3 regions of the Bradyrhizobium nivariense genome follow, and region 1 is predicted to be linked to each of the others. Evidence: predicted binding sites of a transcription regulator. Region 1 holds the regulator's gene; each other region holds the start of a gene.
What was found. The regulator PhoB, encoded in region 1, activates phosphate uptake and scavenging genes when phosphate is short. The targets are predictions, from matches to a motif close to TGTCATNNANCTGTCAT.
Positions count from the first base shown of each region.

Region 2: QCM77_RS24665 (RNA degradosome polyphosphate kinase) is a predicted target of PhoB. The motif match lies at 1,591-1,607, and genes of this name have one in related genera.
Region 3: QCM77_RS05360 (alpha-D-ribose 1-methylphosphonate 5-triphosphate diphosphatase) is a predicted target of PhoB. The motif match lies at 1,962-1,978, and genes of this name have one in related genera.

Region 1 is NZ_JARWCR020000084.1:17,807-21,081, forward strand. It holds gene pstA (phosphate ABC transporter permease PstA) at 1-68, shown strand, start outside; gene pstB (phosphate ABC transporter ATP-binding protein PstB) at 65-886, shown strand; gene phoU (phosphate signaling complex protein PhoU) at 898-1,614, shown strand; gene phoB (phosphate regulon transcriptional regulator PhoB) at 1,637-2,344, shown strand; gene QCM77_RS39845 (GcrA family cell cycle regulator) at 2,505-3,017, opposite strand.
Region 2 is NZ_JARWCR020000032.1:50,772-54,046, forward strand. It holds gene purM (phosphoribosylformylglycinamidine cyclo-ligase) at 1-64, opposite strand, end outside; gene QCM77_RS24655 (CDP-alcohol phosphatidyltransferase family protein) at 220-762, shown strand; gene QCM77_RS24660 (P-loop NTPase family protein) at 875-1,552, shown strand; gene QCM77_RS24665 (RNA degradosome polyphosphate kinase) at 1,681-3,275, shown strand, end outside.
Region 3 is NZ_JARWCR020000004.1:109,557-112,831, forward strand. It holds gene phnH (phosphonate C-P lyase system protein PhnH) at 1-249, opposite strand, end outside; gene phnG (phosphonate C-P lyase system protein PhnG) at 239-712, opposite strand; gene QCM77_RS05360 (alpha-D-ribose 1-methylphosphonate 5-triphosphate diphosphatase) at 728-1,897, opposite strand; gene QCM77_RS05365 (extracellular solute-binding protein) at 2,252-3,275, shown strand, end outside.

The DNA.
Region 1 (3,275 bases):
TCACCCTGACCGTTCTTGCCCTTAATATTGGCGCGCGCATTCTGGGCGCCGAGAGGACCGCAAAATGAGTGATCTTTCCGTATCGATGAGCGCGGCGGGTGGACTGCCCCACGCGCCGATGCTGCCCGAGGCGCCCCCCAAGGTGACCGTCCGCAACCTGAACTTCTATTACGGCGAGCACCATGCGCTGAAGAACATCAACCTGACGCTCGGCGCCAACCGCGTCACGGCGTTCATCGGCCCGTCGGGCTGCGGCAAGTCGACCCTGCTGCGCATCTTCAACCGGATGTACGACCTCTATCCCGGCCAGCGCGCCACCGGTCAGCTCATGCTCGACCAGACCAACATCCTCGACGGCAAGCTGGACCTCAACCTGCTGCGCGCCCGCGTCGGCATGGTGTTCCAGAAGCCGACGCCGTTCCCGATGACGATCTACGAGAACATCGCCTTCGGTATCCGCCTCTACGAGAAGATCTCGAAGTCCGAGATGGACGGCCGGGTCGAGAAGGCGCTGCGCGGCGGCGCGCTGTGGAACGAGGTCAAGGACAAGCTCAACGCCTCCGGCCTGTCGCTCTCCGGCGGCCAGCAGCAGCGCCTCTGCATCGCCCGCACCGTCGCGGTACGGCCCGAGGTCATCCTGTTCGACGAGCCCTGCTCGGCGCTCGACCCGATCTCGACCGCCAAGGTCGAGGAACTGATCCAGGAGCTGTCCGAGGACTACACGATCGCGATCGTCACCCACAACATGCAGCAGGCGGCGCGCGTCTCGGACAAGACCGCCTTCATGTATCTCGGCGAGCTGATCGAGTTCGACGACACCAGCAAGATCTTCACGTCGCCGACCGACCGGCGCACGCAGGATTACATCACCGGACGGTTCGGCTGAGGAGACGGAACATGGGTTCTGAACATACCGCAAAGGCCTTCGATACCGACCTCCAGGAACTCACCCGCCTGGTCGCCGAGATGGGCGGCATCGCCGAACGCATGATCGTCGATTCCGTCGACGCGCTGATCCGTCGCGACATCCCGCTCGGCCAGCGCGTCGTCACCATCGATGCCGAGCTCGACGCGCTGCAGAAGCGCATCGAGGAGCGCGCCGTGCTCACCATCGCCCGCCGTCAGCCGATGGCGATCGATCTGCGCGAGATCGTCGGCGCCATGCGCGTCGCGACCGATCTCGAGCGCATCGGCGACCTCGCCAAGAACATGGGCAAGCGCGTCGCGGCGCTGGAGACGGACTTCCATCCGCTCAAGCTGTTCCGCGGCCTCGAGCACATGACCGACCTCGTGCAGCAGCAGGTCAAGTCGGTGCTGGACGCCTATGCCGCGCATGATTTGCCGGCGGCGATGGCGGTGTGGAAGGGCGACGAGGAAGTCGACGCCATCTGCACCTCGCTGTTCCGCGAGCTCCTCACCTACATGATGGAGGATCCGCGCAACATCTCGTTCTGCATCCACCTGATGTTCTGCGCCAAGAACATCGAGCGGATCGGCGACCACGCCACCAACGTCGCCGAGACCGTGTTCTACATGATCGAGGGCCAGGCGATGACCGACAAGCGGCCGAAGGGCGACATGACGACCTTCGCCACCACGGTACCGAATACTTGAAGACTTAAGGAGCGACGACCCGATGGGCGCACGCATTATGGTGGTTGAGGACGAGGAAGCCCTGACCGAGCTTCTCCGCTACAACCTCGAAGGCGACGGCTATGACGTCGAGACGGTGATGCGCGGCGACGACGCCGACACCCGCCTCAAGGAGCACATCCCCGATCTGATCGTGCTCGACTGGATGCTGCCGGGGCTATCCGGCATCGAATTGTGCCGGCGGCTGCGCACCCGTCCCGAGACCAAGCAGCTCCCGATCATCATGCTCACCGCGCGCGGCGAGGAGAGCGAGCGGGTGCGGGGTCTTGCGACCGGCGCCGACGATTACATCGTCAAGCCGTTCTCGGTCCCGGAATTGCTGGCGCGCGTAAAAGGCCTGCTGCGGCGCGCAAGCCCCGAGCGGCTCGCCACCGTGCTCGCCTTTGGCGACATCGAGCTCGACCGCGACAAGCGCCGCGTGGCACGCTCGGGCCGGCCGATCGATCTCGGCCCGACCGAATATCGCCTGCTTGAGTTCTTCCTGGAGCATCCGGGGCGGGTGTTCTCGCGCGAGCAATTGCTCGACAGCGTCTGGGGCCGCGACATCTATATCGATGAGCGCACCGTCGATGTTCACATCGGCCGCCTGCGCAAGCTGCTCAATCTCGGCCGCGAGCAGGACCCGATCCGCACCGTCCGCGGTGCCGGCTACGCGCTGGACGATCGCTTTGCGAAGGCGGAGCAGGCGTAGGGGATTTGCGGTGTGATGTTGGCAGACGTGATCTAGCCGGCTGCCGCCACAATCTCCGATGTCGTCCCGGCCTAGTGCGCACTTGCGCACTAGGCCGGGACGACATTGAGTATTTTTGAGCCGTCATCGCGTCACGGCTCGATCCTGAAATCGAAACTACTTACCGCGGCCCCGGCTTCACCGGTGCACGCCGCCGATCCGATGCCGGCTGATACGCGACCCGCGAGTGCTGGGCGCAGTAGGGCAGGCCGGAGAGCGCCTTGCCGCCGCAGAAGAAGAAATCCGGGCTCGAGGGATCGCCGACCGGCCAGTGGCAGGTCGCCTCGTTCAATTCCAGCAGCGACAGCCGCTGGCTCATCGGCACCACGTTGTCGTAGGTGACCGGTTCGGCCTCCACCTCGACTTCGAAGGCCTGTGCCAGCGCGGTGTTGCCGCGCGAGATCGGGCGGGTCACCCGCATCATGTGCTGCGCGGGACGCGCCTTGCGCGGCCGCGGCGCTGCCGATGAAGGGCTCTTGGCGCGGCCCGACAGGCCGAGCCTGTGCACTTTGCCGATCACGGCATTGCGGGTCACATTGCCGAGCTCAGCCGCGATCTGGCTGGCCGAAAGTCCGGCCTCCCAGAGCTTTTTTAGCTGCTCGACGCGATCATCGGACCAGGTCAAAACCGTCATTGCACCCTTTCCCTCGCTGCGGGCCAGCCATCCTGGGGCCTCGCAGCGAATGCCTAAGCCTTTAAAAACCCGTGCCGCCAGAATCCCTTAAGGCTCGCCGGGCGCGACTAGAACGCCCGAACGTTTACGCCGGTACATGAGGACTTAGAGATCAGAACCACTGCACGAGATGTCGTATCTGACAATCCAAACGCTACAATATGGCGTGACTCCCGCGCAAGAGTCCGCCGACTCGCTTCCACATGTTCCGTGGTGAAA
Region 2 (3,275 bases), on a different contig from region 1:
GGTTGCCCGCGTCGATATCGACGCCTGAATCGGCGTAAGTGAGGCCGTTTTTGCGGTCGGTCATGCCCGATTTCCAGTGGGTTTGCGGCTGGTTACGTCGAATTCCGGGGACGCGCAATGGCTCGCATGGCGCCCCTCCGTATACTATGTAGAGATATCAACCGGTTCAGCCTCCAAAGGGCCGAATTCGAGGTCAGGCCGGGTGCCGGGAAACGCCGCGTGAGTATTCCGAATATCATTACCCTGGGCCGCATCATGCTGGTCCCGATCATCGTCTGGGCCATCGTGTCGAGCCAAATGGAGGTGGCGTTCGCCGTCTTCCTGATCGCCGGTATCAGCGATGCCGTGGACGGCTTTCTCGCCAAGCGCTTCAACATGACGAGCGAGCTCGGCGCCCTGCTCGATCCGCTCGCCGACAAGGCGCTGCTGGTCTCGATCTACATGGCCCTGGGCATCTGGGGTGCGATTCCGCGCTGGATCGTCATCCTGGTGGTCTCGCGCGACATCATGATCGTCGCCGCCGTTATGGTATCGTGGCTGTTCGACCGCCCTGTCGAGATGAAGCCCTCCAAGGTATCCAAACTCAACACTGTGGCCCAGGTGGCGTTCGCGGCGCTGGTGCTGGCGGCGCTCGCCTTCGGCTTCAAGCCCGCCCCTTATGATATAATCCTGATGGGCCTCGTCACGGTGTTCACGCTCTCCTCCGTGTCGCTCTATCTCGTCGAGTGGTTGCGGCACATGAGCACGATCGAGGCCAAGTAGCACGATCGAGGCCAAATGAGTTGGGATGCGGCCCCGCAAAAGGCCAACTCCCGCTCGATTAAGTCGCCTCTCATCAAACGAAGCCGGCACGCCGGCACGGAGCAAAGCAAGCGTGCCAGGCCGCGTTCATCCCCGACAATTGGCGTTTTCGCTTCCGCATGCGGAAAGCCTGAGCCGGGACAATTTTCTCGAAGGCCCCGCCAACACCGCCGGTCTCGCCCTCATCGACGCCTGGCCGGAATGGCCGAACCGGATCATGTGGCTGGCCGGCCCGGAAGGGAGCGGCAAGAGTCATCTCGCCGCGATCTGGGCCGAGGCTTCAGGCGCCCGCTCGACCACGGCCAATGGGCTGACCGCCGAAGCCGTCCCGGGTACGCTCGTCACCGGCGCGCTGGTGGTTGAGGATCTCAAGGCCAGGGAGTTCGACGAGCGCGCCCTGTTCCATCTGATGAACCTCGCCCGCGAGGATGGCGCCTACGTGCTCTTCACCGGACGCGAGGTGCCGGCATCGCTCGAGATCGAGCTTCCCGACCTGCGCTCGCGGCTGCGCGCCGTGCCTGTCATCTCGCTGCTGCCGCCTGACGACCAGCTGTTCCGCGGCCTGATCGTCAAATTCTGCGCCGACCGCCAGCTCGCCGTGGACGAGAGCGTGGTCAGCTACCTCGCCACCCGCCTGGAGCGGTCCTCGGCCGCCGCCCGGCAGGCCGTGGAACTGCTGGACAGCGAGGCCCTGCGCCTCGGCCGCCCCGTCACGCGGGCCCTGGCCGCCGAGCTGCTCCGGGATGTCTGACCAAGGCGGCTTGACGCGGCCGGGCTGCGGAACATCAATGTCATCGAAACGTCATCGCTCTAACACATGCTCCCGGCGGTTTTGCGCATAAGTCGCAAATGTGGGCGAACTGGATGGACCGACTTCTGATGGACTCTGCGCAAGCTGTTGAAGTTAAAGAAAAAGCCCAAGAAGCCGAGAGCCTTCCGGCGATTGCATCGAGCCCCGAGCGGTTCATCAATCGCGAGCTCTCATGGCTGCATTTCAACCGGCGCGTCCTGGAGGAATCGGTCAATCCCAGCCACCCCATGCTGGAGCGGGTGCGATTCCTGTCGATTTCAGCGAATAACCTCGACGAGTTCTTCATGGTCCGCGTCGCCGGTATCAAGGCCCAGGTGCGCGAGGGCATTGCCGAGCGTAGCCCCGACGGCCTGACGCCGTCCGAGCAGCTCGCGCTCATCAACCGGACCGTCTCGCAGCTTGCCTCCGACCAGCAGGCGATCTGGCGCGACCTGCGCGGCACGCTGGCCGACGAGGGCATCGTGCTGGTCGAGGGCAAGGAGGTCACCAAGGCGGAACGAACCTGGGTCGAGGATTATTTCCTCAGCAACGTGTTCCCGCTGCTGACGCCGCTCGCGATCGACCCGGCCCACCCCTTCCCGTTCATTCCGAGCCTCGGCTTCACCATCGCGCTCCAGCTCACGCGCGCCGTCGACGGCAAGCAGATGAACGCGCTGATCCGCATGCCCGGCAAGATCGACCGCTTCATTCGGCTGCCGTCTGACGGCAAGGTCGTCCGGCTGATCTCGCTGGAGCAGGCCACCGCGCTGTTCATCAACCGCCTGTTCCCCGGCTACAATCTTCATGGCCAGGGCGCTTTCCGCATCATCCGCGACTCCGAGCTCGAGATCGAGGAAGAGGCCGAGGATCTCGTCCGCCTGTTCGAGACAGCGCTGAAGCGCCGCCGTCGCGGGTCGGTGATCCGGCTCGAGATCGACGCCAAGATGCCGGAGCAGCTGCGCAGCTTCGTGCAGCATGCGCTGTCGGCCGCCGACGACGAGGTGTTGCTGGTCGATGGCGTGCTGGCCATGAACGAGCTCTCGCAGCTCACTCGCCTCGACCGGCCCGATCTCGAATTCACCCCTTACGTGCCGCGCCATCCCGAGCGCGTGCGCGAGCACGGCGGCGACATCTTCGCCGCGATCCGGCAGAAGGACCTCGTCGTCCATCACCCCTACGAATCCTTCGACGTGGTGGTGCAGTTTCTCCAGCAGGCGACGCGCGACCCCGACGTCGTCGCCATCAAGCAGACGCTCTACCGTACCTCCAGCAACTCGCCGATCGTGCGGGCGCTCGTGGAAGCCGCCGAAGCCGGCAAATCCGTCACCGCGCTGATCGAGCTGAAGGCGCGCTTCGACGAAGAGGCCAACATCCGCTGGGCGCGCGACCTCGAGCGCGCCGGCGTGCAGGTCGTCTACGGCTTCCTCGAACTGAAGACGCACGCGAAACTGTCGATGGTGGTGCGGCGCGAGGGCGGCAGCCTCACGACCTACGTCCACACCGGCACCGGCAATTACCACCCGGTGACCGCGCGCATCTACACCGACCTCTCCTACTTCACCTCGGATCCGACCATCGGCCGCGACGCTGCGCGCGTGTTCAACTTCATTACCGGCTATGCGGCGCCGAGCGATCTGGAAAAGATGGCGGTATCGCCGCTGACCTTGCGCAAGCGCATCATCGA
Region 3 (3,275 bases), on a different contig from region 1:
GTGGAAATGGAGATAGCGCCGCACCGAATCCGTCGAGAGCGCCGGGTCGAGCCAGATCGGACAATCGGGGTCGAGGAGCGTCAGCGCGATAGCGGCGAGCGGCCCGCTCATCGGCTGCGGCGGCTGGGCGGGCCCGGGAAAGGAAACCGGTGTGCCGGGCCGCGACAGCGCTGTCAGGAGTCGGCGGAAAGCTGACTGCGCATCGTGAACGGGATCGCGGAATGCAGGCGGGATCAGATCAGCCGTCATTCGCCATGTCTCCCTGGCCCAGCATGAAGAAATCGACCTTGCTCCGTTGGGCCTCGCGTCGGATCGCCCGCTCTGCTTGGCGCACGCAGCGATCAATCCCCGCAATGATCGAGCCGATCTCGCCCGTCCCGGTAGCTTGGTCGCGCTGCATCAATCCATCGAACACGGCGGCGAGTGCCGCGTGGCGCTTGTTGCGGCCGAGCACGTAGCCAATGCCAATCTCGCCAGTCTCGATCTGGAGCGTACAGCGCGTCACAGTCGCCTCGCCGATATTGAACACAGTGCCGGTGCGTCCGACGGCCCCCCGCAGCATCGCCGCACCACATTCGGGACGCCGTATCCACTGGAATTTCGGCCGAGCGATCGCCGCCCAGTGCCGGTCCAGTTCTGCAATCGGTGCTTTGGCAAGCAACGTCATCCAGTTTTGACGGCTATATTGATGGTGCGTCACTGAGATATTCATGTGTCTCGGATCAACTCACAGCGCTTGACGTCCGGCCGTCCAGACCCCTCGGACGACAGGACCGGCTCGGTCGGCTACGCGGATGAGGTCGGCGCGCTTGCCAACAGCGATTTCGCCGCGATCGAGAAGGCCGAAGGTTTCCGCTGGCCGCTGGCTTCCGAGTGCAACGGCCTCAGGAAGCGTTAGCCCCCCGGATTGACTCGCTAAGTACCAAATGCCGCGCAGAATGCTGGCGGGGATGTAGTCTGAGCAGATGATGTCAATGAGGCCGTCCTGCGCGAGCTCCCGCACCGAGACGTTCCCAATATGTGACCGCCCGGCGACGAGGTTCGGTCCCCCAACGATGATCGTCATGCCCGCGGTGCGGGCGGCTTTCGCCGCCTCCAGAGTGATTGGAAATTCGGAAATGACGAGACCGTATCCGACCGCTTCCGTGATATGGGCAAGAGTGGTGTCATCGTGGCTAGCGAAAGGTACACCGCGCGCGCGACAGTGTGCGACGAGGCGGCGCCGATTTTCTTCCGTGCAGTCCTCTGTGGTCGCGACAGCGGCAATCGCTGCCTCGATCTCCGCCGCCGGCCTATTTTTGCGACGTTCTAGATGGCGGAAGCGCTTCGGGTCCCGCCGCGGCCCGTCATCCATGATGGTCACGAATCGAAGCTGAGGCTGGTCGGCATATTCAAGGAAAAGTTCAATGAGGTCGTGCTCGCGGGCGTCGCAGCGCAGGTGAAGCGCGTGGTCAGCCCTAAGCAGGCCGTGACGGCGCGCCTCCCCAAGCCCCTTGAGCATCAGAGGCAGCAGGCGACGTCGCTCCGGGTTGCCCACCGCTCCAACGATCACGGAATCGAACACAGTGGTCGTCCCAGCCGCGCAGACCTGAACGTCATGAGCAATCGCCGCACCCAAGGGGTCCCAAGTCATGCCGGCGCGCGGGAGAATCTGCTTTTCGAGGTGGTCGGTATGGACGTCAATCAAACCGGGCAGCAGATGATCGCCTTCAAAGTCGAAGGCGCCCCACGCAGTGGTATTGCCTGTCGAAATATCAGCTATCGCGCCGCCAACGATCTGGACCGTTCCTTTGAAACAGGTCGACCGGGTCACGATCTTGGCGTTGGTCAGGACAACCTCGCGGGATTGATGAATAGTTTGTGGAACTTGACTTAGCGTACCGATCGATTGACCCATCAGAGGACGCCTCTTTCTTGCTTTTAAACCCGCTTGAGTTCTATCAGCAGTCAAAGGGCAGTGAGAGACAGCGCGATGACAAATCGTGTTACTTTGATGGAATTGTACAATGTCCTCAATCGAGAGGCGCTGTCCCAATAAACGTTCGACCAGGCCGCTTCAGTTTCGTCGCCAACGTGAATGAGGAGTAAGGGCCTGGATGGTTCTTTCCGAAGGTACAAGTGGCGATGTGATTCCAATTCTGTCAATTCAGCTTCATCTGGCGCGCTTAGTCGGAGCATGTCGAGTACATGCCCTTCCGGGCACGTCTATTCGGCGCCGGCATGATCCGTCTCCGCTTCAAGGCAGGTTGTCATGATGAAAACGATGTCTTCGGTAATATCGGCCATCACTGGCGCGCTCATCGCGGTGAGCGCAGCCCATGCCCATCCTGTCACACTGCGGGTGGGCTACGCCTTTCCGGCCCGCGACGGCCTCTTCCGCCAGCCGATTGTCGAGCGGTTCATGCAACAGAACCCCGAGATACGAATCGTCACGGACGCCAACGCCGCTGACTGTCCAGCCCTATTGCAGCAACTCCTGAGGGCGGCGGTCACCGGCGATCTGCCAGACGTCGTTGCCTCGCTTTGCTACCCGGATATGCCGGTCCTCGCCGAGCGAGGGCTGCTCGTACCACTCGACAGCTTTCTTGCCGCTGACCCGCTATTTGCCGCGGTCGGTGTTAGGCCAGAGGCGCTCGCCGCGACGCAATGGAAAGGCAAGACGATCGCCCTTCCGGAGTCCGTATCGACGAGCATCGTTTACTACAACATGGACGTCATTCGTAAGGTGCGTCCGAATCTCTCAAACTTGGATCTTTCTTGGGACGATATCCTGTCGCTCGCCGACAACATCCACACATCGATCCCTGCACTTGTTCCGATTTTCTTTGAGTATTATCCCGACAGTTACAATTGGTCGTTCCACGCGCTTGTATATAGCCATGGTGGCGACGTGTTCACACCCGACGGAAAGATTGCCTTCGACGGCGCTGCCGGCCAGGCCGCCTTGCAGTTGATGCGCCGCTTCGGTGAGACTGGCATGGTCGACATGACCACCGAACAGGCGCGCCAAGCCTTTGCCTCGGGCAAAATCGGCATTTATGTCGCCTCCAGTTCGCGCCTGGAACAATTGACCGCCAACGTTGGATCTACGCGCGACATCCGCACCGGTCCGTTCCCGCACTCGGCTGCCGACGGCAGGGTGCCCTCGGGTGGCAGCGGACTGGCGATCATGACTCGCGATCCAGCGAAACAGCGAGCGGCGTGGGAATACCTGAAATTCGCTCTCGGCGCGGAGGCGCAAACGCTGATGGTATCGAAGACCGGATTGACGCCGG